2 regions of the Micrococcus sp. Mcc89 genome follow, and region 1 is predicted to be linked to the other one. Evidence: riboswitches for the same ligand, from Rfam matches in the RefSeq annotation. Region 1 holds a riboswitch; the other holds the start of a gene.
What was found. Region 1 has a riboswitch for thiamine pyrophosphate ahead of NR072_RS04460 (FAD-dependent oxidoreductase). Riboswitches for the same ligand answer to the same signal wherever they lie in the genome.
Positions count from the first base shown of each region.

Region 2: it holds a riboswitch for thiamine pyrophosphate, as region 1 does, so the genes downstream of both, NR072_RS00845 (thiamine ABC transporter substrate binding subunit) here and NR072_RS04460 (FAD-dependent oxidoreductase) in region 1, are expected to answer to the same signal.

Region 1 covers NZ_JALJRI010000030.1:97,453-108,997, forward strand. The annotation lists gene NR072_RS04440 (hypothetical protein) at 1-1,120, opposite strand, end outside; gene thiD (bifunctional hydroxymethylpyrimidine kinase/phosphomethylpyrimidine kinase) at 1,194-2,048, shown strand; tRNA gene NR072_RS04450 (tRNA-Arg) at 2,245-2,317, opposite strand; gene thiE (thiamine phosphate synthase) at 2,404-3,147, opposite strand; TPP riboswitch at 3,169-3,299, shown strand; gene NR072_RS04460 (FAD-dependent oxidoreductase) at 3,293-4,462, shown strand; gene thiS (sulfur carrier protein ThiS) at 4,459-4,701, shown strand; gene NR072_RS04470 (thiazole synthase) at 4,705-5,523, shown strand; gene moeB (molybdopterin-synthase adenylyltransferase MoeB) at 5,520-6,701, shown strand; gene argS (arginine--tRNA ligase) at 6,816-8,486, shown strand; gene lysA (diaminopimelate decarboxylase) at 8,495-9,967, shown strand; gene NR072_RS04490 (homoserine dehydrogenase) at 10,138-11,460, shown strand; gene thrC (threonine synthase) at 11,464-11,545, shown strand, end outside.
Region 2 covers NZ_JALJRI010000009.1:11,858-23,402, forward strand. The annotation lists gene NR072_RS00830 (TetR family transcriptional regulator) at 1-108, opposite strand, end outside; gene NR072_RS00835 (ABC transporter ATP-binding protein) at 105-806, opposite strand; gene NR072_RS00840 (iron ABC transporter permease) at 806-2,536, opposite strand; gene NR072_RS00845 (thiamine ABC transporter substrate binding subunit) at 2,536-3,600, opposite strand; TPP riboswitch at 3,671-3,776, opposite strand; gene NR072_RS00850 (AI-2E family transporter) at 3,823-5,109, shown strand; gene NR072_RS00855 (agmatine deiminase family protein) at 5,075-6,124, opposite strand; gene NR072_RS00860 (bifunctional proline dehydrogenase/L-glutamate gamma-semialdehyde dehydrogenase) at 6,256-9,900, shown strand; gene NR072_RS00865 (thioesterase family protein) at 9,920-10,501, shown strand; gene NR072_RS00870 (FMN-binding glutamate synthase family protein) at 10,533-11,545, shown strand, end outside.

The DNA.
Region 1 (11,545 bases):
TGGAGCGCTCGACGATCCACGTCACGACCAGCATCACGATGATGACGAGGCCGGCGTAGCCGAGGACGGGGTAGACGGTGCCCACGAGGTCGGAGAAGCCGACGCTCGAGAGCAGGGTGGCGGCCAGGGCCGTGACGACGGCGATGACCCAGCCCGGCACGCGGCGCATCGAGGACAGCAGGGCGATGCGCTCCACCCCGCCGTACAGGCACGAGACCGCCGTCGTGAACTGCGCCAGCAGCAGGACGACCGTGTACAGCAGGGCGGCCCAGCCGCCGATCATCGCGGCCAGCTCGACCATGGGCAGCTCGGCGCGGCCGATCAGCTGGGCGTGGGCGGTCAGCGCGGCCATCACCGCGCCGGCCATCACCACGAGGCCCAGGGCCCCGAGCCCGGCCCCGGCGACGAGGGAGCGGCCCGACGAGGAGCTCTCCTCGCCGATCGGGGCGAGCACCGCGTAGGCCAGCTGGATGTTGAAGGCCACGTACAGCACGCCCGAGAGCCACCACTGGTTGATCAGCGGGGACGAGGTCACGAGCGCGGCGACGTCGTCCACCGCGGCCCCCGGGTTCGCCAACCCCCACACCGCGACGCCGACGGCGACCACGATGATCAGGGGGACCACCACGGCCTGGACGCGCACGAGGCCCGTGATGCCGGCCAGCACCGAGACCACGCAGACGGTGGCCATCACCAGCGAGCCCACGAGCGAGGGCAGCCCGAACGCGGTGTGCACCGCCGCCCCGGCCCCGGCCAGCATGATCACCAGCGTCCCCAGCAGGGACGTGGTGATGGACAGGTCCGCGAACCAGGTGGGCACGCGCGACGTCGTGGGGTTCACGATCCGGTGGATGTCCGTGGTCCGCAGCTTCTGCGCCAGCCGCAGCACGATCACCGCGAGCAGGAAGAACAGCGCGCCGGCGATCACGAGCGCCCCCGTGCCGCCCCAGAGGCCGAAGCTCACGAAGTACTGCAGGATCTCGTTGCCCGAGGCGTACCCGGCGCCGATGGTGGTGCCGATGAACGTGGCGGCGATCCCGAGCGGGGAGGTCGGCCGCAGCGGCGCCGACTCCTCGGCTCGGCCGGGGTGCGCGGGAGAGCTCTCTGTGACGTGGGACATGCGACTACATTCTCATGGGCGGGATCGGCCCGGCCCGGGCGGCCGATCCGCCCCGACCCGAAGGAGCCCCCGCATGACCTCCGCCGTCCCCCGTGTGCTCAGCATCGCCGGCTCCGACTCCGGCGGCGGCGCCGGTGTCCAGGCCGACCTGAAGACCATCGCCGCGTGGGGCGGCTACGGGATGACCGCGATCACCGCGATCACCGCCCAGAACACGCAGGGCGTGCAGGCCGTCCACCCGCTGCCGGTGGACGTGGTGCGCGCCCAGCTCGACTCGGTCGCCGCCGACATCGCCGTGGACGTCGTGAAGATCGGCATGCTCGGCACGGTGGAGCTCATGCGGGCCGTCGCCGGCTGGCTCGAGGAGACCCGGCCCGCCGTCGTCGTGCTGGACCCGGTCATGGTGGCCTCGAGCGGGGACGCCCTCACCGCGGTGGGCGACGACGACGGGCGCGCCGCGTGGGCCCGGCTGCTGCGGGTGGCGCACCTGGTGACACCCAACCTGCCCGAGCTGGCCCGGCTGACCGGGCGGGACGCGACGGACTGGGACGCCGCCCTCGACGCGGCGCGGGGCCTGGCCGCCGAGCACGGGGTGACGGTGCTGCTCAAGGGCGGGCACCTGGACGAGACCGAGGCGCCCGAGGCCGCAGCGGCGGAGGTGCCGGACGCCGTCGTGCGCGTGGGCGGGGCCGTGCACGAGGTGCGCGGCCCGCGCGTGACGACCCGCGCCTCGCACGGCACCGGCTGCACCCTCTCCTCGGCCCTGGCCACGCTGGCCGGGGCGGGCCTGAGCTGGGAGGACGCACTCGAGCGGGCCAAGCCGTGGCTGGCCGACGCGATGCGGGCGGGGGAGGCGCTCGCGGTCGGGGACGCCTCGCGGCCGACGTGGCACGGGCCCGTCGACCACGGTCATGCGCAGCGGGGCTGAGGGCGGGACCTCCGGGCTTCGACACGTTCGAGGCGGGAAATCCGGCGAATACGCACCTCGGGACGTCCCATGAGGTCGATTTCCCGCCTCGAATGCCGGTGACCCGGACCTCCCGCTCCGCTCGAGCGTCCGGGTCCGCAGAACCCAGAAGAGCCGGACCACCGTGTCGCCACGGGGGTCCGGCTCTGTTCGCTCGTGCCCCCGGCAGGATTCGAACCTGCGGCCTTCTGCTCCGGAGGCAGACGCTCTATCCCCTGAGCTACGGAGGCGGGGGTCGCGACGCGTCGAGCGCGTTGCGGACTCGTCGACTCTACACCATCAGGACGGCCCGTCCGTGACCTCCCCGCGGGGCGCGTCAGCCGGGCAGGCCCGCGCGCAGGGTCCGGGCCGCGGCCTCGGGGTCCTCGGCCTGCGTCACGGCGCGGACCACCACGATCCGTTCCGCCCCGGCCGCGCGGACCTCGGGCAGCCGGTCCGCGTCGACGCCGCCGATGGCGAACCACGGCCGCGCCCCCGCCGGGTCCTCCGCGTCCAGGCGTGCGGCGAGGGTCGGCAGTTCCAGTCCGACGGCGGCCCGGCCCGGCTTCGTGGGCGTCGCCCACACCGGCCCCGTGCAGAAGTAGTCCAGGCCGTCCTCCGCGCGGGCGCCGCGCACCTGCGCCTCGGTGTGGCACGAGCGGCCGAGCACCACGTCCGGGCCCAGCAGGGCGCGGCACTGCGCGGTGGTCAGGTCGGTCTGGCCCGTGTGGAACACGTCCACCCCGGCCAGGGCGGCGACGTCGGCGCGGTCGTTGGCGGCCGAGAGCGCCCCGTGCTCCCGGGCCAGCGGGACGAGCGTGGCGAACGCGGCCAGCTCGACCGCCACGTCCACGGCCTTGTCCCGCACCTGGATCACGTCTACTCCGCCGCGGAACGCCGCCGCGCAGAAGTCGGCGAACGCGGCCGTGTCGAGCGTGCCGTCCGGGCGCAGGAACCGCTGCAGGTCGGTGCAGACGTACAGCCGGGAGGCGGCGAGGCGGGCGCGGCGGCGCGCGCCGGGGCCGGTGCCGCCGTCGTCGCGGCCGGCCGCGGTCATCAGGAGCGGATCGGGGGAGTGCATGCGCCCACTGTGGCAGACTGGCCGCTGTTCCATGGGAGCCCGGGCCGCACACGCCGGGCTGAGAGGGCCGCAGGGGCGCACCGCGCCGGCGCGGCCGACCATCACCACTCGATGCGGGTCATGCCGCCGTGAGGAGGACCGGTCCGTGCACGTGGCCGTCGTCGGGGCCGGGATCATCGGCCTCACCGCCGCCGTGCGTCTGCGTGCCGCAGGCCACGCCGTCACCCTGATCGCCCCCGAGCTGGACGCCGCCGGGCGCCCGCACGCCGTGGCCGGGGCCACCCACGCCGCGGCGGGGATGCTCGCGCCGCTCGCCGAGACCCAGTTCAGCCAGGACGACCTCGCCCCGCTGCTGCAGGCCGGCTGGGAGGCCTACCCGGCCCTCGTGGACCTGCTCGCCGCCTTCACCGATGTGGAGACGGGCTTCCTCGCACAGGGCGCCTGGATCGTGGCCGCGGACCCCTCGGACGCCCGCGCCTGGGACCACGTGCTCGAGCACGCCTCGATCCTCGGTCGCCGGGTCGAGCCCGTCTCCGTCCGCGCGCTGCGCCGCGCCGAGCCCGCCCTGGCCCCGGGCCTGGCCGCCGGCTTCGACGCCCCGGACGACCATCAGGTGGACCCGCGACGGCTCGCCGCCGCCTGCGTCGCCGCCCTGCGCGCCGAGACCGGACCCGACGGCGGCCCGCTCCCGGTCGGCGCCGGACCCGCCGCCCGGTTCGTGGCCGGACGCGTCACCGCCGCCGGCCCGGAGGGCGAGGGGGTGCGCCTCACGCTGGCCGACGGGGGCGTCCTCACCGCCGACGGCGCGGTCCTCGCCGCGGGCCTGGGCCACCGCGGGATCGGCGGCGCGGCCACCGCCGTCGAGGTCCCGCTGCGCCCCGTCCACGGCGACGTGCTGCGTCTGCGGGTGCGCCCCGAGCAGCTGCTGCCGGGGGAGTCGCACCTGATCACCCGCACCGTCCGCGGCCTCGTCCACGGGCGCCAGGTCTACCTCGTGCCCCGCGCGGACGGCACCCTCGTGGTCGGCGCCTCGGCCCGCGAGGACGGCCTGGCCGGCACCTCCGCCGGGGCCGTGCTGGACCTGCTCGCCGACGCCGCCGCGATCCTGCCCGCCGTCCGCGAGTGCGAGCTGGTCGAGATCACCACCGCCGCCCGCCCCGGCACCCCCGACGACGCCCCGCGCGTGCTCGCCGTGCCCGAGGCTCCGGGCGCCGTCGTCGCCACCGGCTTCCACCGTCACGGGATCCTGCTCGCCCCCTGGGCGGCCGGGCGGATCCTCGAGCTGCTGCACGCCCGCCTGAAGGAGATCGCATGAGCACCCTCCCCCTGACCCTCAACGGAGAGCCCGCCGAGCTGGCCGTGGCCACCGTCCGCGACGTCGTCGCGCACGTCACCGGGCGCGCGATCGGCGAGGACGGCGCCGCCGCGGACGGGCGGCGGCTCGGCGTGGCCGTGGCGGTCGGCGGCGAGGTCGTGCCCCGGTCGGCCTGGGCCACCCGGGAGCTGGCCGCCGGGGACGAGGTCGACGTCGTCACCGCGGTGCAGGGGGGCTGAGCGATGGCCGAGCACCGCACCCCGCCCGCCGCCCCCGCGATCCCGCCGCTGCGGATCGGCGGCTACGACCTGGCCTCCCGGCTCATCATGGGCACGGGCGGCATCACCGACCTGACCGCCCTCGAGGGCGCCCTCGTCGCCTCCGGCACCACGCTCACCACCGTGGCGCTGCGCCGCTGGTCCGCGGACACCCGTGACGGCCTGGTCGCGCTGCTGGACCGCCTCGGCATCGACGTGCTGCCCAACACCGCCGGCTGCTACACCGCCCGGGACGCCGTGCTCACCGCCCGGCTCGGCCGGGAGGCGCTCGAGACCGACCTCGTGAAGGTCGAGGTCATCGCCGATGAGCGCACCCTGCTGCCCGACGTCGTCGAGACCCTCGAGGCCACCGAGCGGCTCGCCGCCGACGGCTTCACCGTCCTGGCCTACACCTCGGACGACCCCGCCATGGCGCTGCGCCTCGAGCAGGCCGGCGCCGCCGCCGTCATGCCGCTGGGCTCGCCGATCGGCTCGGGGCTGGGCATCCTCAACCGCGCACACCTGGAGCTGATCGTCTCCCGCGCCTCCGTGCCGATCGTGCTCGACGCCGGCGTGGGCACCGCCTCGGACGTCGCCCTGGCGATGGAGGCCGGCTGCGACGCCGTGCTCGCCGCCTCGGCGATCACGCGCGCCGCCGAGCCCGCCCGCATGGCCCACGCGTGCCGGCTCGCGCTCGAGGCGGGCTTCCACGCCCGCCGTGCCGGGCGCATCCCGCGCCGCGAGCACGCCCTGGCCTCCTCGCCGATGGCCGGGCGGGTCACGGCCGAGGAGGACGAGCGGTGACCGCCGCCCGCGAGCCCCGCGACCTCACCGCGCTGTCCGACACCCAGCTGGAGCGCTTCGCCCGCCACCTGAGCCTGGACGGCTTCGGCCCCGAGGCCCAGCTGGCGCTGCTGCGCTCCCGCGTCCTCGTGGTCGGCGCCGGCGGCCTCGGGGCGCCCGTGCTGACCTACCTCGCCGCCGCGGGCGTGGGGGAGGTCCACGTGATCGACGACGACATGGTGGACCGCTCCAACCTGCACCGCCAGGTGATCCACGCCGAGGCGGACCTCGGCCGCCCCAAGACCGCCTCCGCCGCCGCGACGATGCGCGGCCTGCACCCCGAGGTGCGCGTGGTCGAGCACCGCGAACGCCTGACCGCGGCCAACGCGCTCGAACGGGTCGGCGCCGTGGACCTCGTGCTCGACGGCACGGACAACTACGCGACCCGCTACCTCGTGGCCGACGCGTGCGAGATCGCGGGCGTGCCCGTGGTGTGGGGCGCGATCCTGCGGTTCGCGGGGCAGGTGAGCGTGTTCGCCCCGGGCGGGCCGCTGTACCGGGACGTGTTCCCGGAGCGGCCCGAACCCGGCGAGGCGCCCTCGTGCGCGCAGGCCGGAGTGCTCGGGGTGCTGCCCGGGATCATCGGCTCCCTCATGGCGGCCGAGGCGATCAAGCTGCTCTCCGGGGTGGGTGAGCCCCTGGTCGGGCGGCTGCTCTCCGTGGACGCCCTGACGATGCGCTTCCGTGAGCTGCGGCTCGTGCCCGACCCCGAGCGGACCCCCGTGACGGACCTGTCCGCCCACGCGGACCAGGCCCCCCGCCCGGACGACGCCGGCGCCCCCGGCTCGGCGGAGGCGTGCGGCGCCGCGGGCGGGGAGATCGCCCCCGCCGCGCTGGCCGCCCTGCTCGCCGACCCCGCCCGGGCCGCGTCCCTCACCCTGCTCGACGTCCGCGAGGACTGGGAGCGCCGCCTGCGCCGGGTCGAGGCCCCCGCGACGGTGGCCGATCGGCACGTCCCGCTCGAGGCCGTCCTCGCGGAGCCGGCGGCCCTCGCGCCCGGGCAGGACCGCGTCCTGGTGGTCTACTGCGCCGCCGGAGCCCGCTCGGCCCGGGCGCGGGACGCCGTCGTCGGGGCCGACCCGAGCGCCGGCGGGCGCGTCCTGTCCCTCGCCGGCGGCCTCGCCGCCTGGCCCGCCTGACCCCCATCCCGACGAACCCTGCGAGATGGCCCCCACCGCGGGCCGGAGGGGGCCATCTCGCAGGGTTCGTTCGCACGCGCACGGGCGCGGCGGCCCTTCCGTAGACTTGCGCGGGTGAAGCCCGAAGACCTCTCCGCCCTGCTGTCCGCTGTCCTCACCGACGCCGTCGATGCCGGTGACCTCCCCGCCGCGCTGCGGGAGGAGATCACCCCCGCGCGCGTGAAGGTGGAGCGACCCCGCAGCCGCGAGCACGGCGACTGGGCCACCAACGTCGCCCTCCAGCTGGGCAAGAAGGCCGGGATGGCCCCGCGCGACCTCGCCGGGCTCGTGGCCGAGCGCCTGACCGGGAAGCCGGGCATCGCCGCCGTCGACGTCGCCGGCCCCGGCTTCCTCAACGTCACCCTGGACGCGGCCTCGGCCGGTGCCCTGGCCCGCGAGATCGTCGAGGCCGGCCCGGAGTACGGCCGCAACGACGCCCTGGCCGGGCACACCGTGAACATGGAGTTCGTCTCCGCCAACCCCACCGGCCCGCTGCACATCGGCCACACCCGCTGGGCCGCGCTGGGCGACGCGATCGCCCGCCTGCTGCGCGCCTCGGGCGCGGACGTCACCGCCGAGTACTACGTCAACGACGCCGGCAACCAGATGAACGTGTTCGCCGACTCGGTCCTCGCCCGCCTGCACGGCCGCGACGTCCCCGCGGGCGGCTACCCGGGCGCGTACGTGCAGGAGCTGGCCGACGCCGTCGCCCTCGAGCACCCGGACGTGCGTGAGCTGACGGACGAGGCCGCCCGCCCGGTGGTCCGCGAGGCCGCGTACCGGCTCCAGATGCAGGACATCAAGGACACGCTCGCCGCCTTCGACGTGCACTTCGACGTGTTCACCTCGGAGCAGACGCTCCACGACTCCGGCGCGATCGACCAGGCCGTGCAGCGGCTGCGCGAGCAGGGCCACATCGAGGACCGCGAGGGCGCCGTGTGGCTCAAGACCACCGACTTCGGCGACGACAAGGACCGCGTGCTCATCCGCGCCAACGGCGAGCCCACCTACTTCGCCGCCGACGCCGCCTACTACCTCCACAAGCGCGACCGCGGCTTCGAGGAGAAGGTGTACCTGCTCGGCGCCGACCACCACGGCTACGTGAACCGCCTCAAGGCGATCGCCGCCGCCGCCGGCGACGACCCCGCGACGAACATCGAGATCCTCATCGGCCAGCTCATCTCGGTCAACGGCGCGAAGCTCTCCAAGCGCGCCGGCAACATCATCGAGCTCAAGGACCTCGTGGAGTGGCTCGGCCGCGACGCCCTGCGCTACGACCTGGCCCGCTACCCCGCGGACTCGCCCCTGACGATCGACCCCGAGCTGCTGCGCTCCGCCACGAACGACAACCCCGTCTACTACGTGCAGTACGCCCACGCCCGCGCCTCGGGCGCGGCGCGCACCGCGCAGGCCCACGGCGTGGACCGCTCCGAGTTCGACGCCGCCCTGCTCACCCACGCCACCGAGTCGGAGCTGCTGGCCCAGCTGGCGGAGTTCCCGGCCGTCGTCGGCGCGGCGGCGCGCCTGCGCGAGCCCCACCGCGTGGCCCGACACCTCGAGGTGATCGCCGGGGCCTACCACTCGTGGTACGCAGCCTGCCGCATCGTGCCCCTGCCCACCGACGACGGGACGCCGCGTCCCGTCGAGACCCTCAACCGCACCCGCCTGTGGCTCAACGACGCCACCGCCCAGGTGCTGGCCAACGGCCTCGGCCTGCTCGGCGTGACCGCCCCGGAGAAGATGTGAGCGCCCGGATGACGACGCCGCAGCCCGCCCCCGCCTCCCCGCTCGCCCCCGCCTGGCTCCCCGCGCCGGGGGACCCGGACGCGCTCGTGCCCGGCCTGTGGGCCGCCGGCGTGGACCGCGCCGCCGACGGCGAGCTCACCGTCCAGGGCCTGCGCGCGAGCGCGCTCGCCGCGGAGTTCGGCACGCCGCTGCTCGTGGTGGACGAGGACGACTTCCGCGCCCGCGCCCGCGCGTTCCGCGAGGGCTTCGACACCGCGTTCGCCGACCTGTGCGGGGGAGCGGACGTCTACTACGCCGGCAAGTCCATGCTCACCCTCTCCACCGCCCGCTGGGCGGCCGAGGAGGGCCTGCGCGTGGACACCGCCTCCGGCGGCGAGCTGGCGATCGCGCTGGCCGCCGGCGTCGACCCGGCCCACATCGGCCTGCACGGCAACAACAAGTCGGACGCCGAGCTGCGCACCGCCCTCGAGGCGGGCGTGGGCCGGATCATCGTGGACTCGCTCGACGAGCTCACCCACCTGGCCGCGCTCGCGGCCGAGGCCGGCCGCCGCGCCCCCGTGATGCTCCGGCTGACCCCGGGCGTGCACGCGCACACCCACGACTTCATCGCCACCGCGCACGAGGACCAGAAGTTCGGGCTCTCCCTGGCCCCGGCGTCCACCGACCGGGACGGCAACGTGGCCGGCCGCTCGCCGGCCGCCGTCGCCGTGGCCGCGGCCCTGGCGGCCGAGTCGATCGACCTGCTGGGCGTGCACTGCCACATCGGGTCCCAGATCTTCGAGGCCGAGGGCTTCGGGCTGGCGGCCGGACGCGTGCTCGAGTTCCTCGCCGAGATCAAGGCCGAGCACGGGGTGGAGCTGGCCGAGCTCGACCTCGGCGGCGGCCACGGCATCGCCTACACGGCCGTGGACGAGCCGCGCCCGGCCGCGGAGATCGCCGACGCCCTCGCCGACGACGTCCAGAAGACCGTCGAGCGCCTCGGCCTGAGGTGCCCGCGGGTCTCGCTCGAGCCGGGGCGGGCCATCTCGGGCCCCGCGGGGCTGACCCTCTACACGGTCGGGGTGACCAAGACCGTGGACGCGGACGCCCCCGACGGCGGCACCGCGGCCCGCCGCTACGTCGCCGTGGACGGCGGCATGTCCGACAACCCGCGTCCCGTGCTCTACGACGCCGACTACACCGCCGTCTCCGCGCGCCGCACCTCGGAGGCCGAGCCGGCGCTCTCCCGTGTGGTGGGCAAGCACTGTGAGTCCGGCGACATCCTGGTCCGCGACGTGTACCTGCCGGCCGACCTGGGCCGCGGCGACCTGCTGGCCGTGCCGGCCACGGGCGCGTACACGCACGTGATGTCCTCGAACTACAACGCGCTGGCCCGCCCGGCCGTCGTCGCGGTCTCCGGCGGGCAGGCGCGGGTGATCATCCGCCGCGAGACGCAGGAGGACCTGTTCGCCCGCGAGGCCGATCCGCGCCTCGCCCGCTGAGGACGCGGGCGAGGCGCACCCGGCCGTCGGCCTCGGGCCCGGGTGGGTCCGTCCCGCTCTGCGGACACCGAGTGTCGCGCGGTGGGACGGGCCGGGGCGCCGCGCTAGATTCGAGGCCAGCCGGGCCGCGCGGTCGCGCGGGCCCGACCCACCCTGGATCACGGAGGACCATGCCCCAGCACACCGACGCCCCCACCGCACTCAAGGTCGCCCTGCTGGGCGGCGGGACCGTGGGGTCCCAGACCGCCCGGATCCTCACCGAGGACGCCGACATCCTGCGGGACCGCGTGGGCGCCGACCTCGAGCTCACGGGCATCGCGGTGCGGGACACGGGCGCGACGCGCGACTGGCAGGCGGACCCGGCGCTCTACACGACCGACGCCGAGGCGCTCGTGGACGGCGCGGACGTCGTCATCGAGCTGATGGGCGGCATCGAGCCGGCCCGCACCCTGATCCTGCGCGCCCTGGCCGCCGGCACGTCCGTGGTGACCGGCAACAAGGCACTGCTGGCCCAGCACGGCGAGGAGCTGTACGCCGCGGCCGCCGCCACCGGCGCGCAGCTCAGCTTCGAGGCCGCCGTCGCCGGCGCCATCCCGATCCTGCGCCCGCTGCGCGACTCCCTGGGCGGCGACCGCGTCACCCGCGTGATGGGCATCGCCAACGGCACCACCAACTTCATCCTCGACCGGATGGACTCCGAGGGGGCGGACTTCGACGACGCCCTCGCCGAGGCCCAGCGGCTCGGCTACGCCGAGGCCGACCCGACCGCCGACGTCGAGGGCCACGACGCCGCCGCGAAGGCCGCGATCCTGGCGACCATCGCGTTCGGGGCGCCGTACACACTGGACCAGGTGGCCGTCGCGGGCATCACCGCGATCACGGCCGAGGACAACGCCGCCGCCGCGGAGGCGGGCTACGTCATCAAGCTGCTGGCGATCGCCGAGCGCGGCCGCGCCGCCGACGGCGCCGAGGGCGCGGTCCTGCGCGTGCACCCCACCCTGCTGCCGCGGGAGCACCCGCTGGCCTCCGTGCGCGGGGCGTTCAACGCCGTCTTCGTGGAGGCCGACAACGCCGGCGAGCTCATGTTCTACGGTCCCGGCGCCGGCGGCGCCCCCACCGCCTCCGCGGTGATGGGCGACGTCGTCTCGATCGCCCAGCGCATCGTGCGCGGCGGCCCGGCGCGCCTGCGCACCCCCGTCACCGCCCTGCCCGCCCTGGACCCGGCCGAGGCCCACACCTCCTTCATGGTCGTGCTGCGCGCGGCGGACCAGCCCGGTGTGCTGCGCCGCGTCGCCGGGGTGTTCGAGGAGCACGGCGTCTCCATCGAGACGTTGCGTCAGGTCCCATCTGAGCGCGAGGACGCCCCCGGCGCGTCCCTGCGGCTGATCACCCACCGTGCGCGGCAGCGCGACCTCGACGCCACCGTCGGGGCGCTCGCCGCCCTGGACGTCGTCCACGAGGTGGCGTCCGTCCTCCGAGTCGAAGGGAACTGACCCATGGCCCACCAGTGGCGCGGCGTCGTCCGCGAGTACGCCGACCGCCTGCCCGTCACCGAGGACACGCGCGTGATCACCCTCG
Region 2 (11,545 bases), on a different contig from region 1:
CACGCGCCGCATGGACAGGTCGCCCATGCCGAAGTCCTGCAGGATCCCGACGGCGGCGTCCACCACGTCCTGGGCGGTCAGCCGGGGGCGGGGTGCGGGCGGGGTCATGCCTGAGAGGCTACCGCCGGGCCGTCCTCCTCCGCCGCGATGCGTCCCCCCGCGCCGAGGCGCACGGTGCGGTCGGCCATCACGGCGGCCTCCGCGAGGTCGTGGGTGACGACGACGCCGGTCGTCCCCGCCGCCCGCAGCACCGCCCGGATGTCCTCGGCCAGGCGCCGGCGCAGGTCCGCGTCGAGCGCGGACAGCGGCTCGTCCAGCAGGAGCACCCGCGGGGCAGGGGCCAGCGACCGGGCGAGCGCCACGCGCTGGGCCTGCCCGCCGGAGAGTCGCTGCACGGGCCGGTCCGTGAGCTCGGTCAGGCCCACCAGGTCCAGCAGCTCGGCCACGCGCGCCCGCCGCCGGGCCCGGTCCCAGCCGGCGGACTCGAGGCCGTACGCCACGTTCCGGCCCACGGTCCGGTGCGGGAACAGCTGCCCGTCCTGGAACACCATCCCCACGCCCCGGCGGTGCGTCGGCACCGCGGCCACGTCCCGTCCGTCGAGCTCCACCGTGCCCGCCACGACGTCCTCGAGCCCGGCGATCCCGCGCAGGATGGTGGACTTGCCCGAGCCGGAGGCGCCCACGAGCGCCACGATCTCCCCGGCGGCCACGTCCAGGTCCGTCCCCCGCACGGGGGTGGAGCCGTCCGGGTAGCGGATCGCCACGTCCCGCAGCCGGAGGGAGGCCCCCGTCGTCGTCGGCGTCATCACAGACCTCCCGCCCCGGCCGGGCCCCGGGGGCGCAGCCGCTCGCACACCAGCATGATCCCGGCGCTCAGCACGGCCAGCACCGTGGCCGCCGCGAGCGCCATCCCGTAGTTGTCCGCGCCCGGCCGGCCCAGCAGCCGGGCGATCAGCACCGGCAGGGTGGGCGCGGACGGGCTCGCCAGGAAGCTCGTGGCCCCGAACTCACCCAGGGACACCGCGAACGCGAAGCCCGCGGCCACGCCCACGCCGCGGGCGAGGAACGGGCCGTCCACCGTGGCCAGCACCCGCCACGGGCCCGCCCCGAGGGTGCGTGCGGCCTCCCGCAGCCGCGGGTCCACCGCCGCGAGCACGGGCACGAGCGCCCGCACCGCGAGCGGCAGCGCCACCACCGCCTGGGCCAGCGGCACGAGCACGCCCGAGGCCGCCAGCTCCGGGAACGCGGCCCGCAGGGACACGACGAAGCCGAAGCCCACGGTCACCGCGGACACCCCGAGCGGCAGGAGCAGGGCGCCGTCGAGGGCCCGCTGGGCCGCCAGCGCCGCGCGTGAACGGAAGGGCCGGGTCAGCAGCAGGGCCAGCGGCACGGCCACCACGAGCGTCACGAGCGTGGCGTCCACGGCCACCCGCAGGGACTGTTCGAGCGCCTGGGCCGGCGTCGACCCGCCCACGAACCCGCTGCCCGCGCTCGTGGACAGCAGCCGATAGTTGCCCAGCCCCCAGCCATGGCGGGTGTGGAAGGAGCGCACCACGAGCGTCAGGATCGGGGCCACCACGAGCGCCACCACCGCGAGCATCACGGCCACCGGGACCGCGTCCGCGCGCGTGAGCCGGGCCGGCGGCGTCTCCCGCAGGCGCAGCGCCCGCTGGGTGCGCGCCGCCGTCACGCCGGAGACCACGACGGCGGCCAGCACCACCGCGAACTGCAGCACGGAGAACACCGCCGCGGTCCGCAGGTCCAGGTAGACGGAGGTCTGCACCCAGATCTCCGACTCGAGCGTGCCGTAGCCGGGCCGGCCGAGCGTCTGGACGATGCCGAACGCGGACGCGCAGAACAGGAACACCAGGGCCGCGCTCGCGGCGATCGCCGGGGCGAGCTGGGGCAGCGTCACGGTGCGGAACGCCCGCCACGGCGAGGCGCCCAGGGTGCGGGCGGCCTCGGTCTGGCGGGGGTCCAGCGCGTTCCACAGCGCGCCCACCTGGCGCACCACCACGGACACGTTGAAGAAGACCATGGCCAGCACGACGGCGGTGGTCGTCTGGTCCAGCCCGGTGAAGCCCAGCGGTCCGCCGGGGGCGAGCAGGGCGCGGAACGCGACGCCGACCACCACCGTGGGCAGGACGAACGGCACGAGCACGAGGGCGCGGAGCACGGCCCGCCCCGGGACGCGACGCCGGTGCAGCACGAACGCGGTCGGCAGGCCGAGCGCCACCGAGACCACCGTGCCGGCGGCGGCCATCCCGAGCGTCTGGCCGAGGATGCGCCACGTGCGTTCGCGGGCGAGGGTCTCCCCGAAGGCGGTGAGGTCCACGGCGCCGGTGAACGCGTCGGCGTCGCCGCCGATCCCGCGCCAGAGCATGGCCGCCACGGGCCACGCGAAGAAGACGAGCAGGAAGGCGACCGGCAGGACGGCGGCCACCAGCCACCACGGGCTGAGCCCGTCCCCCCGGCCGCGCGCCCGCCGGCGCGGCAGGTCCGTGCCGGGGGCCGCGACCTCGGTGAGCGCGGACATCAGCGCCGGGAGGCCTCGGCCAGGGCGGTCCACTCCTTCAGCAGGTCCTCGCGGCGCTCGTCGATGCGGGCGGGGTCCGGGGTGATGGCGTCCTCGACGAGCGGCGCGTTCTGCGCCCATTCCTCGGGCAGCTGCACCGACTCGTCGATCGGGTACATGTACATCGACTCGGGCAGGGCGGACTGGACCTCCTCGGTGAGCATGAAGTCCACGAACGCCTGCGCGCCCTCGGGGTTCTTCGCGCCCTCGAGCACGCCGGCGTACTCGACCTGCGGGGTGCAGGAGTCCTCGATCACCTCGGTCTCGGGGGCGAACGCGGGGGAGGAGGAGTAGGAGAGCACCACCGGGAACTGACCCTTGCCCTCGCCGCCGGAGAAGTCCGAGTTGTAGGCGTCGGACCAGCTGTCGGCGACCTTGCCGCCGTGCTCCATCAGGCCCTGCCACCAGTCCCGCCAGCCGTCGTCGCCGTACTTCTCCGTGGTGGCCGCGAGCAGCGCCAGGCCGGGGGAGGAGGCCACGGGGGAGGTGGCGACCGTCAGCTTCGCGTACTCGGGGTCGTCGAGCTGGTCGATCGAGGTGGGGGCCTCGACGTCGTGGGCGGTGAACCACGCCGGATCCGTGTTGAAGCACACCTGGCCCTGGTCCACCGGGGTCATGCGGTCCTCCACCATCCGGTCCTGCACGGAGGCGGGCAGGTCCTTCGGGGTGTAGGCGGCGACGACGCCCTCGCGGACGAGGCGGTGCGCCGAGTGGTCCTCCACGCCGTAGACGCCGTCCACGGTGGGCTCGTCCTTGGCCAGCAGGAGCTGGTTCACCACGCTGCCGGCGTCGCCGGGGGCCGTGGTCTTCAGGGTGTAGCCGGACTCCTGCTCGAACTTCTGGACGAGCTCCTGGGGCAGGTTGAACGAGTCGTGCGTCATGATCGTCACGGTCGTCGACTCGCCGCCGGCCCCGGAGGCGGACGACGACGCCCCGTCGCCGGACGAGCCGGACACCGAACAGCCGGTGAGGGCGAGGGCGGCCACCGAGAGGGCGGCGAGGGCGCGGTGCGGGGTGCGGGACATGGCGGTTCTCCTCTGTCTGGGACGGCAGAGGGGCCGGGACGAGGCCGCCACCGGAATCCCGGGACGACGTCGACCGGGAGACTCGACTTCCTTCGCCGGTGCGGACCGGAGCAGGTTCGAGGGTCTGCGGCGGACCGCACTCTCAGCGCCGCGCGGGCGCTCCCCTGTCGATGTGGACTGGTCCCGACCCTACCCCGTCCGGCCCGCGCATAGACTGCCCGCGTGAGCGCCGCACAGCCCGCGGGGGTGACCCCGCCGCCCGCCTCGTCCAGCCCCGCCTCCGACTGGGACATCCGCCGCCCCCACCGCATGTGGCCGCGCATGCTGGTGATCGTCCTGACGCTCGCGGGCCTGGTGCTGGTGGTGCAGTTCTTCCAGGGGATCGCCTCCATCGCGGCGCCCGTCTTCCTGGGGCTGAACCTCGTGATCGTGGCCTACCCCCTGCAGGCCTGGCTCATCCGCCGGGGCCTGCACCCCGTGCTCGGGGCCGCCACCACCGTCCTGCTGGTCGTCGCGGTGATGGCCGTGTTCGGGGGCATGATGGTGTGGTCCGGCCTCGAGCTGGTGGCGGAGCTGCCCAAGTACGCGGACCGCTTCCAGCAGATCGTCCTGGACGTCTCGCACTGGCTCAACGAGCGCGGCGTGACCCCGGACATGGTGTCCCAGCAGCTGGCCTCGATCGACATGAGCACCGTGACCGGGACGGCCGTCAGCGCCATCACGAAGATCGCCACGAACGTCTACGCGGTCTTCGGCCTGCTCGTCACCGTGATCATGGGCATGTTCTTCCTCGCGATGGACTCGATGGACGTCGAACGCCGCGTCCGCCTGCTCAGCACCGCCCGCCACGAGTTCGGCCACGCCCTGGTCGAGTTCGCCCAGGGCGTGCGCCGCTACTGGGTGGTCACCACGGTGTTCGGCCTGATCGTGGCGGTGCTGGACGTGATTGCCCTCATGCTGATCGGCGTGCCGCTCGCGCTCGTGTGGGGCGTGCTCAGCTTCCTCACCAACTACATCCCGAACATCGGCTTCATCATCGGCCTGCTGCCGCCGGCCGTCCTGGGCCTGGCGGCGGGCGGCTGGTCCGACTTCCTGTGGGTGGTGGTCAGCTACTCGGTGCTGAACTTCGTGCTGCAGTCCGTGATCCAGCCCAAGGTGGCCGGCGACGCGATCGGCGTGATCCCCACCGTCAGCTTCCTCTCCCTGCTCTTCTGGGCCTGGGTCCTCGGCCCGCTCGGCGCCATCCTCGCGCTGCCCTGCACGCTGCTGGCCAAGGCCGTGCTGATCGACGCCGACCCGAACGCCCGCTGGATCAACGCGCTCATCGCCTCGGACCTGAAGGGCATGGAGCGCCGTCAGTCCTCGCTCCTGGAACGGCTGCGCCCGGCGGCCTGGCGGTCCGACGCGCACGGGAAGGACGAGGACCGCGCCCCGGCGGACGGCGGGGACGACGACGGCCCCGCGGCGGACGAGGTCACGGGCGGGGCTGGAGCAGCACCAGGTCGTTGAGCGCGCCGGCCAGCCGCAGCAGCGGCGGGGCGGGGAACGACAGCTGGGGCAGCCCCGGGTGCAGTGCCGAGCACGCGGCGGCCGCGGCCTCCTCACCCGCGGCGTCCTCGAACGCCGGCCGCAGCACCGCCGCGCCCAGCGGCAGCGTGTCCAGGAGGGAGCGGGGGCCCCGCTCGGCCGGGTCGTACGCGGCGGGCTGCGCCGCCCCGGTCACCGTGCGCACGCGCAGGGGCCGGCCGGCGGCGTCGTCGGCGCCCTGCAGGAAGCGCAGCGCCGCCGCGGCGTAGGGGTGCTCGGGGTGGAACCGGTCGCCGCGCCAGTGCACGGCGGCCTCGCCGTCGCCCCGCAGCCGCACCCACGAGGCCAGGTGGCCGGGCCCGCCCCACGGCCCGGTGTCCGGCCGCGGTGCCGGCGGCAGCCACAGCACCCGGGTGATCCCCAGGAGGGCGGCGAACTCGGCGGCCACCTGGCCGGGGGTCCACGCGCCGTTGATCCGTCCGTCCAGCACGGGGTCCGCGGCCACCACGGCCGTCCCCTCGCCGTCGGTCACCCAGGCCCCGCGCGGGGCGCACAGCAGGGGGGTGAGCAGCGGCAGTCCCGCCGCCTCCGCCACGGCCGTCGCGGCCGCGCCGTCGAGGGGCCCGGTCCCGGTCAGGCCCGCGGCGCTGCGCCAGGCGACGGCGGCCAGGCCCTCGGGGCGGCGGATGAAGCTCGGCCCGGTGCGGCCCAGCAGCGGTGAGCCCACGGGCGCGCGCAGCAGGTCCACCTCCGGGGGCACCAGCCGCGCCGCCCCGGCGTCGCGCGGGTGGGCGAGCACGGTGACCGGCAGGACGGCGGCGAGCGTCTCGGCCAGGCCCACGACGGCGTCCCGCGTCTCCTCCAGCAGCGTCGGCACCGGGTGGCGGTGGGGCAGGACGAGCCAGGCCCGCTCGGGCGGGTCCTCGGGTCCGGGCACGGGCACGACGACGTCCCGGCGCTCCCGCGCGTCGGTGGGGGCGGGGTCGGCGGCGGCCATGGCGGACGGGCTCCTGGGAAGACGGCGGCGACGCGCGGGCGCGCGGCGAGGGGATGTCCATCGAGCATAGGCGTCTGACAGGAAGCCGCGGCGGTTTGACCTGTGACCCGGAACACGTGCAGAGTGCGGCCATGACCGCGATGTTCTCCGCCCAGGACCATGACGATCTCGACCGGGTCCTCGGCGCGACCGGCGGGATCCCCGACCCCGCCGACCTGCACGCCCTCGCCGACGATGCCGTCGCGCAGGTGCGGCGCTGGCTCGCCGAGTCCCGGGACCACGAGGCCGACTTCGCGGCCCGCCAGCTGGCGGGCGCCCTGAAGGAGCCGGGCGGCCTCGACTTCATCGTGCGCTTCGTGGACCACGTGGTCCGCCCCGAGGACCCCGCGATCGCCGCCCGGGCGCTGCGGGAGCTCGCCGGCCGCGCCCCCGGCTTCCTGCCCCCGGCCCTGCGCGCCGTCCTCGGCGTCGGCGGCCGCGCCGCCCCGCTCGTGCCGCGCATCGCCGTCCCCACGGCCCGCGGCGTGCTGCGGCACATGGTCTCCCACCTGATCGTCGACGCGCGGGACCGACAGCTCGGCAAGGCCATCGCGGCCCTGCGCGACGAGGGCACCCGGCTGAACATCAACCTGCTGGGCGAGGCGATCCTCGGCCAGGGCGAGGCGGATCGCCGGCTCGAGGGCATCGCCGCGCTGATCCGCCGCGACGACGTCGACTACGTGTCCGTGAAGGTCTCCGCCGCCACCGCCCCGCACGCGCCCTACGCGTTCGACGAGGCCGTCGCGGACATCACCGAGCGGCTCACCCCGCTGTTCGAGCTCGCCCGGGATCGGGACACCTTCATCAACCTGGATATGGAGGAGTACCGCGACCTCGACCTCACGCTCAACGTGTTCACCGCCCTGCTCGAGCAGCCGGGCCTGCGCGACTACGAGGCCGGCATCGTGCTGCAGGCCTACCTGCCGGACGCGCTCGCGGCCATGGTGCGCCTGCAGGAGTGGGCCGCGCGCCGCGTCGCCGCCGGCGGCGCCCCGGTCAAGGTGCGCGTGGTCAAGGGCGCCAACCTGCCCATGGAGCGGATGCAGGCCTCCCTGACGGGCTGGCCGCTGGCCACGGTGGGCTCGAAGCAGGAGGCGGACACCAACTACAAGCGCGTGCTCAACTACGCGCTCACCCCGGAGCATCTGGCCCACGTGCGCATCGGCGTGGCCGGGCACAACCTCTTCGACGTCGCCCTGGCCCACCGGCTGATCGAGCGCCGCGGGCTCGACCCGGCCGCGGTGGAGTTCGAGATGCTGCTCGGCATGGCCACCGGCCAGGCCGCCGCCGTCCGGGCCGACGTCGGCGCCCTGCTGCTCTACACGCCCGTGGTGCGGCCCGAGGAGTTCGACGTGGCGATCTCCTACCTCGTGCGCCGCCTCGAGGAGGGCGCCTCCCCGGAGAACTTCATGTCCGCCGTGTTCGACCTGGACGCGGACGCGGACCTGTTCGCCCGCGAGGAGGAGCGCTTCCGCGCCTCGCTGCGCCACCTGGACGCGGCCGTGCCCCGTCCGAACCGCCTCCAGGACCGGTCCCGCGGGGAGGACGGGCCGACCCCCGCCCCCGTGGACGGCTTCGCCAACACCCCGGACACGGACCCCGCGCTGCCCGGCAACCGGGAGTGGGCCCGCCGGATCCTCGCGGCCGTCCCGGGCTCGGACCTCGGGACGGACACCGTCCGCGCCCACCGCGCCACCACGGCCGACGACGCCCGCGCCGCCATCGCCGCCACCGCCCACCCCGGCGCCCGCTGGGGCGCGCTCACCGGCCACGAGCGCGCCGACGCGCTGGACGCCGTCGGACGGGCCCTGCACGCCGGCCGGGCCCGCCTGCTGGAGGTGGCCGCCGCCGAGACCGGCAAGACCCTGGACCAGGGCGACCCCGAGGTCTCCGAGGCCGTGGACTTCGCGCACTACTACGCGCGCCTGGCCCGCGGCCTGGACGCGGTGGAGGGCGCCCGCGCCGTGCCCGTCCGCCTGACCCTGGTGATCCCGCCGTGGAACTTCCCCGTGGCCATCCCGGTCGGGGGCGTCCTCGCCGCGCTCGGCGCCGGCTCGCCCGTGGTGTTCAAGCCGGCCCCGCAGTCCGAGCGGACGGGCGCGGTCGCGTGGGAGCTGATCGTGGCCGGGCTGCGGGACTCGGGCCTGTTCGACGACGGCGGCCCGCTCGCCGGGCACGACCCCGCGGACCTCGTGCGCCTGGTGACGCTGGCGGACGAGGACGAGGCGGAGGTCGGCGCGGCGCTCGTGACCGACCCGGCCGTCGAGCGGCTCATCCTCACCGGCAGCTGGGACACCGCACGGCTGTTCAAGGGGATGCGCCCCGACCTGCACCTGCTCGCCGAGACCTCCGGCAAGAACGCCGTGATCGTGACCCCGTCCGCGGATCTGGACCTGGCCACGAAGGACGTGGTCCAGTCCGCGTTCGGTCACGCCGGCCAGAAGTGCTCGGCGTCCTCCCTCGTGGTGCTCGTCGGCTCCGTGGGCACCTCCGAGCGCTTCCACCGGCAGCTGCTGGACGCGGCCTCGTCCCTGCACGTGGCGCACCCCGTGGACCCGCGCGCCGAGATGGGCCCCGTGATCGAGGCCCCCGGCGAGAAGCTGCGTCGCGGGCTCACCGAGCTCGGCCCGGGAGAGCGGTGGGCCCTGCGTCCGCGGCAGCTGGACCAGACGGGTCGCCTGTGGAGCCCGGGCATCCGCTCCGGCGTCCGCCCCGGCGCCGACGCCCACCTCACCGAGTACTTCGGCCCCGTGCTGGCCGTGATGACGGCCGAGACGCTCGAGGAGGCGATCGGGATCGTGAACGCCGTGGACTACGGCCTCACCTCCGGGCTGCACTCGCTGGACCGGGAGGAGATCGACGTGTGGCTGCGCGGCGTGCGCGCCGGCAACCTCTACGTGAACCGCGGCATCACCGGGGCCATCGTGCGCCGCCAGCCCTTCGGCGGCTGGAAGCGTTCCGTCGTCGGCCCCACCACGAAGGCCGGCGGGCCGCACTACCTGCACGGCCTCGTGGACTGGGAGGACGCGCCCACGTGGGCCGGGGGAGAGGGGCGGCCCGGGGCCGAGGCCGACGGTGCGGGCGCGTCTTGGCTCGAGACCGCCCGCGCCCTCGACACCCACGCGTGGACCACCGTGTTCGGGGTGGCCACGGACGTCTCCGCGCTCGAGGCCGAGCGGAACGTGCTGCGTCACGTCCCCACCCCGGTCCTCGTGCGGCGGCACTCGGGGCCCGCCGACCACCTGCTGCGCATCGTCTCCGCCGGCCTGCGCGCCGGGGCGCCCATGACCGTGAGCCTGCGCCCGACCCCCACCGCGGAGGGGCCCGATGTGGACGGACTCTCGGCCGAGGCCGTGCGCGGCCGGGTGGAGGAGCTGGTCCGGTCCGCCCGCACGGAGGGTGCCGGCACGGCCGCGCCGGTGGACGTCGTCGTCGAGGATGACGCCGCGTTCCACGACCGCGCCCGGCGGCTGGCCCTCATCCCGCCCGCAGCGGAGGGCGGCGGCGACGCACGGATCCGGCTCGTCGCCGACTGGACCGGCGACCGGGAGGCGGCCGAGGCGGCGCGGAGCGCGCTGCACGCGGCGCTCGGCGACACCCCCGACGTGGCGGTCTACGCTGGCCCCGTGGTGAGCGCCGGCGAGGTGGAGCTGCTGCCGTTCCTGCACGAACAGGCCGTGTCCGTGACCGCCCACCGGTTCGGCACGCCGGACCATCTGACCGAGGGGGTCCTGTGACCCCGAGGAGGAACCTCCGATGCATCTGATCCCCCGCACGATCTGGGTCGTCGCCCGCGCCCGCCGCCGCCCGCGCGCCGGACTCTGGGAGCCGACGACGCTGCCGATGCGCGCCCTGCCCACGGACGTGGACATGGCCCTGCACGTCAACAACGGCCAGTACTTCGGGCTGTTCGACCTCGGCCGCTTCGACGCGATGGTCCGCACCGGCCTGTGGGACGAGATCCGGCGTCGTCACTGGACGCCCGTGGTGCAGGCCGAGCAGATCGCGTTCCGCCGCTCGGTGACCCTGGGGCAGCGGTTCGACGTGGAGACGCGGATGATCGGCCTGGATGAGCGCGCGGTGTGGTTCGAGCAGCGCGTGGTGGTCGACGGCGACGTCGCGGTGCGCGCGTACATCTGCACGCGCCTGCGCAAGAAGGACGGCCGCCCCGTGGAGAACGACGAGGTCCGGGCGATCGCGGCGGCGGCCGGCCACGACCTCGCGGGGGAGCCGACGCCGCCGGAGTGGCTGCACGAGTGGCGGCGCAGCGTGGCCCTGCCGTCGGCCCGGACGCCCCTGCCCCACACGTGGGACCTCGACACAGTGCGGCAAGGATGAACGTTCGAGTGATATAGGGCACGATGGTCGGGTGAACAACAGACTCCTGATCGTCGCGACCCTCTCGCTGGCCGCGCTCGTCGTCGTGCTGGTGGCCGCCATCGGCGGCGGCGCGTGGTGGGTGCTGGCGGTGCTCCTGGTGGCGCTGCTCGTGCTCGCCGTGTGGGACATGACCCAGAAGCGGCACGCGATCCTCCGCAACTACCCCGTGCTCGGCCACATGCGGTATCTGCTGGAGTCGATCCGCCCCGAGATCCAGCAGTACTTCATCGAGCGCAACTTCGACGGCAAGCCGTTCGACCGGGACACCCGCTCGATCGTCTACGCCCGTGCGAAGGGACTGGACAGCCACAAGGCGTTCGGCACCGAGCGGGACACCTCGGAGATCGGCTACGAGTTCCTGTTGCACTCCACCGCCCCGGTCAACCCGCCGGAGGAGCCCCCCACGGTGCGGATCGGCGGCCCGGACTGCCGCCGACCCGTGGACATCTCGCTGATGAACATCTCGTCCATGTCCTTCGGCTCCCTCTCCGCCAACGCCGTGATCGCCATGAACAAGGGCGCCGGCCTGGGCGGGTTCATCCACGAGACCGGCGAGGGCGGCCTCACCAAGTACCACCGCGGCAACGGCGCGGACCTGTTCTGGGAGATCGGCTCCGGCTATTTCGGCTGCCGCAACGAGGACGGCACCTTCAGCCCGGAGAAGTTCGCCGAGAAGGCGCTGCTGCCCGAGGTCAAGGGCATCACCATCAAGATCTCCCAGGGCGCGAAGCCCGGCCTGGGCGGCATGCTGCCCAAGGAGAAGATCTCCCCCGAGATCGCCGAGGCCCGTGAGATCCCGATGGACAAGGACTGCCTGTCCCCGGCGTCCCACTCCGCGTTCCGCACCCCGCGCGAGATGGTCAGGTTCATCGAGCAGCTCCGTGAGCTCTCGGACGGCAAGCCGATCGGCATCAAGTTCTGCGTGGGCTCCCGCGTGGACGTGCTGGCCATGACCAAGGCCATCTGGGAGGAGCGGATCGCCCCCGACTTCATCATCGTGGA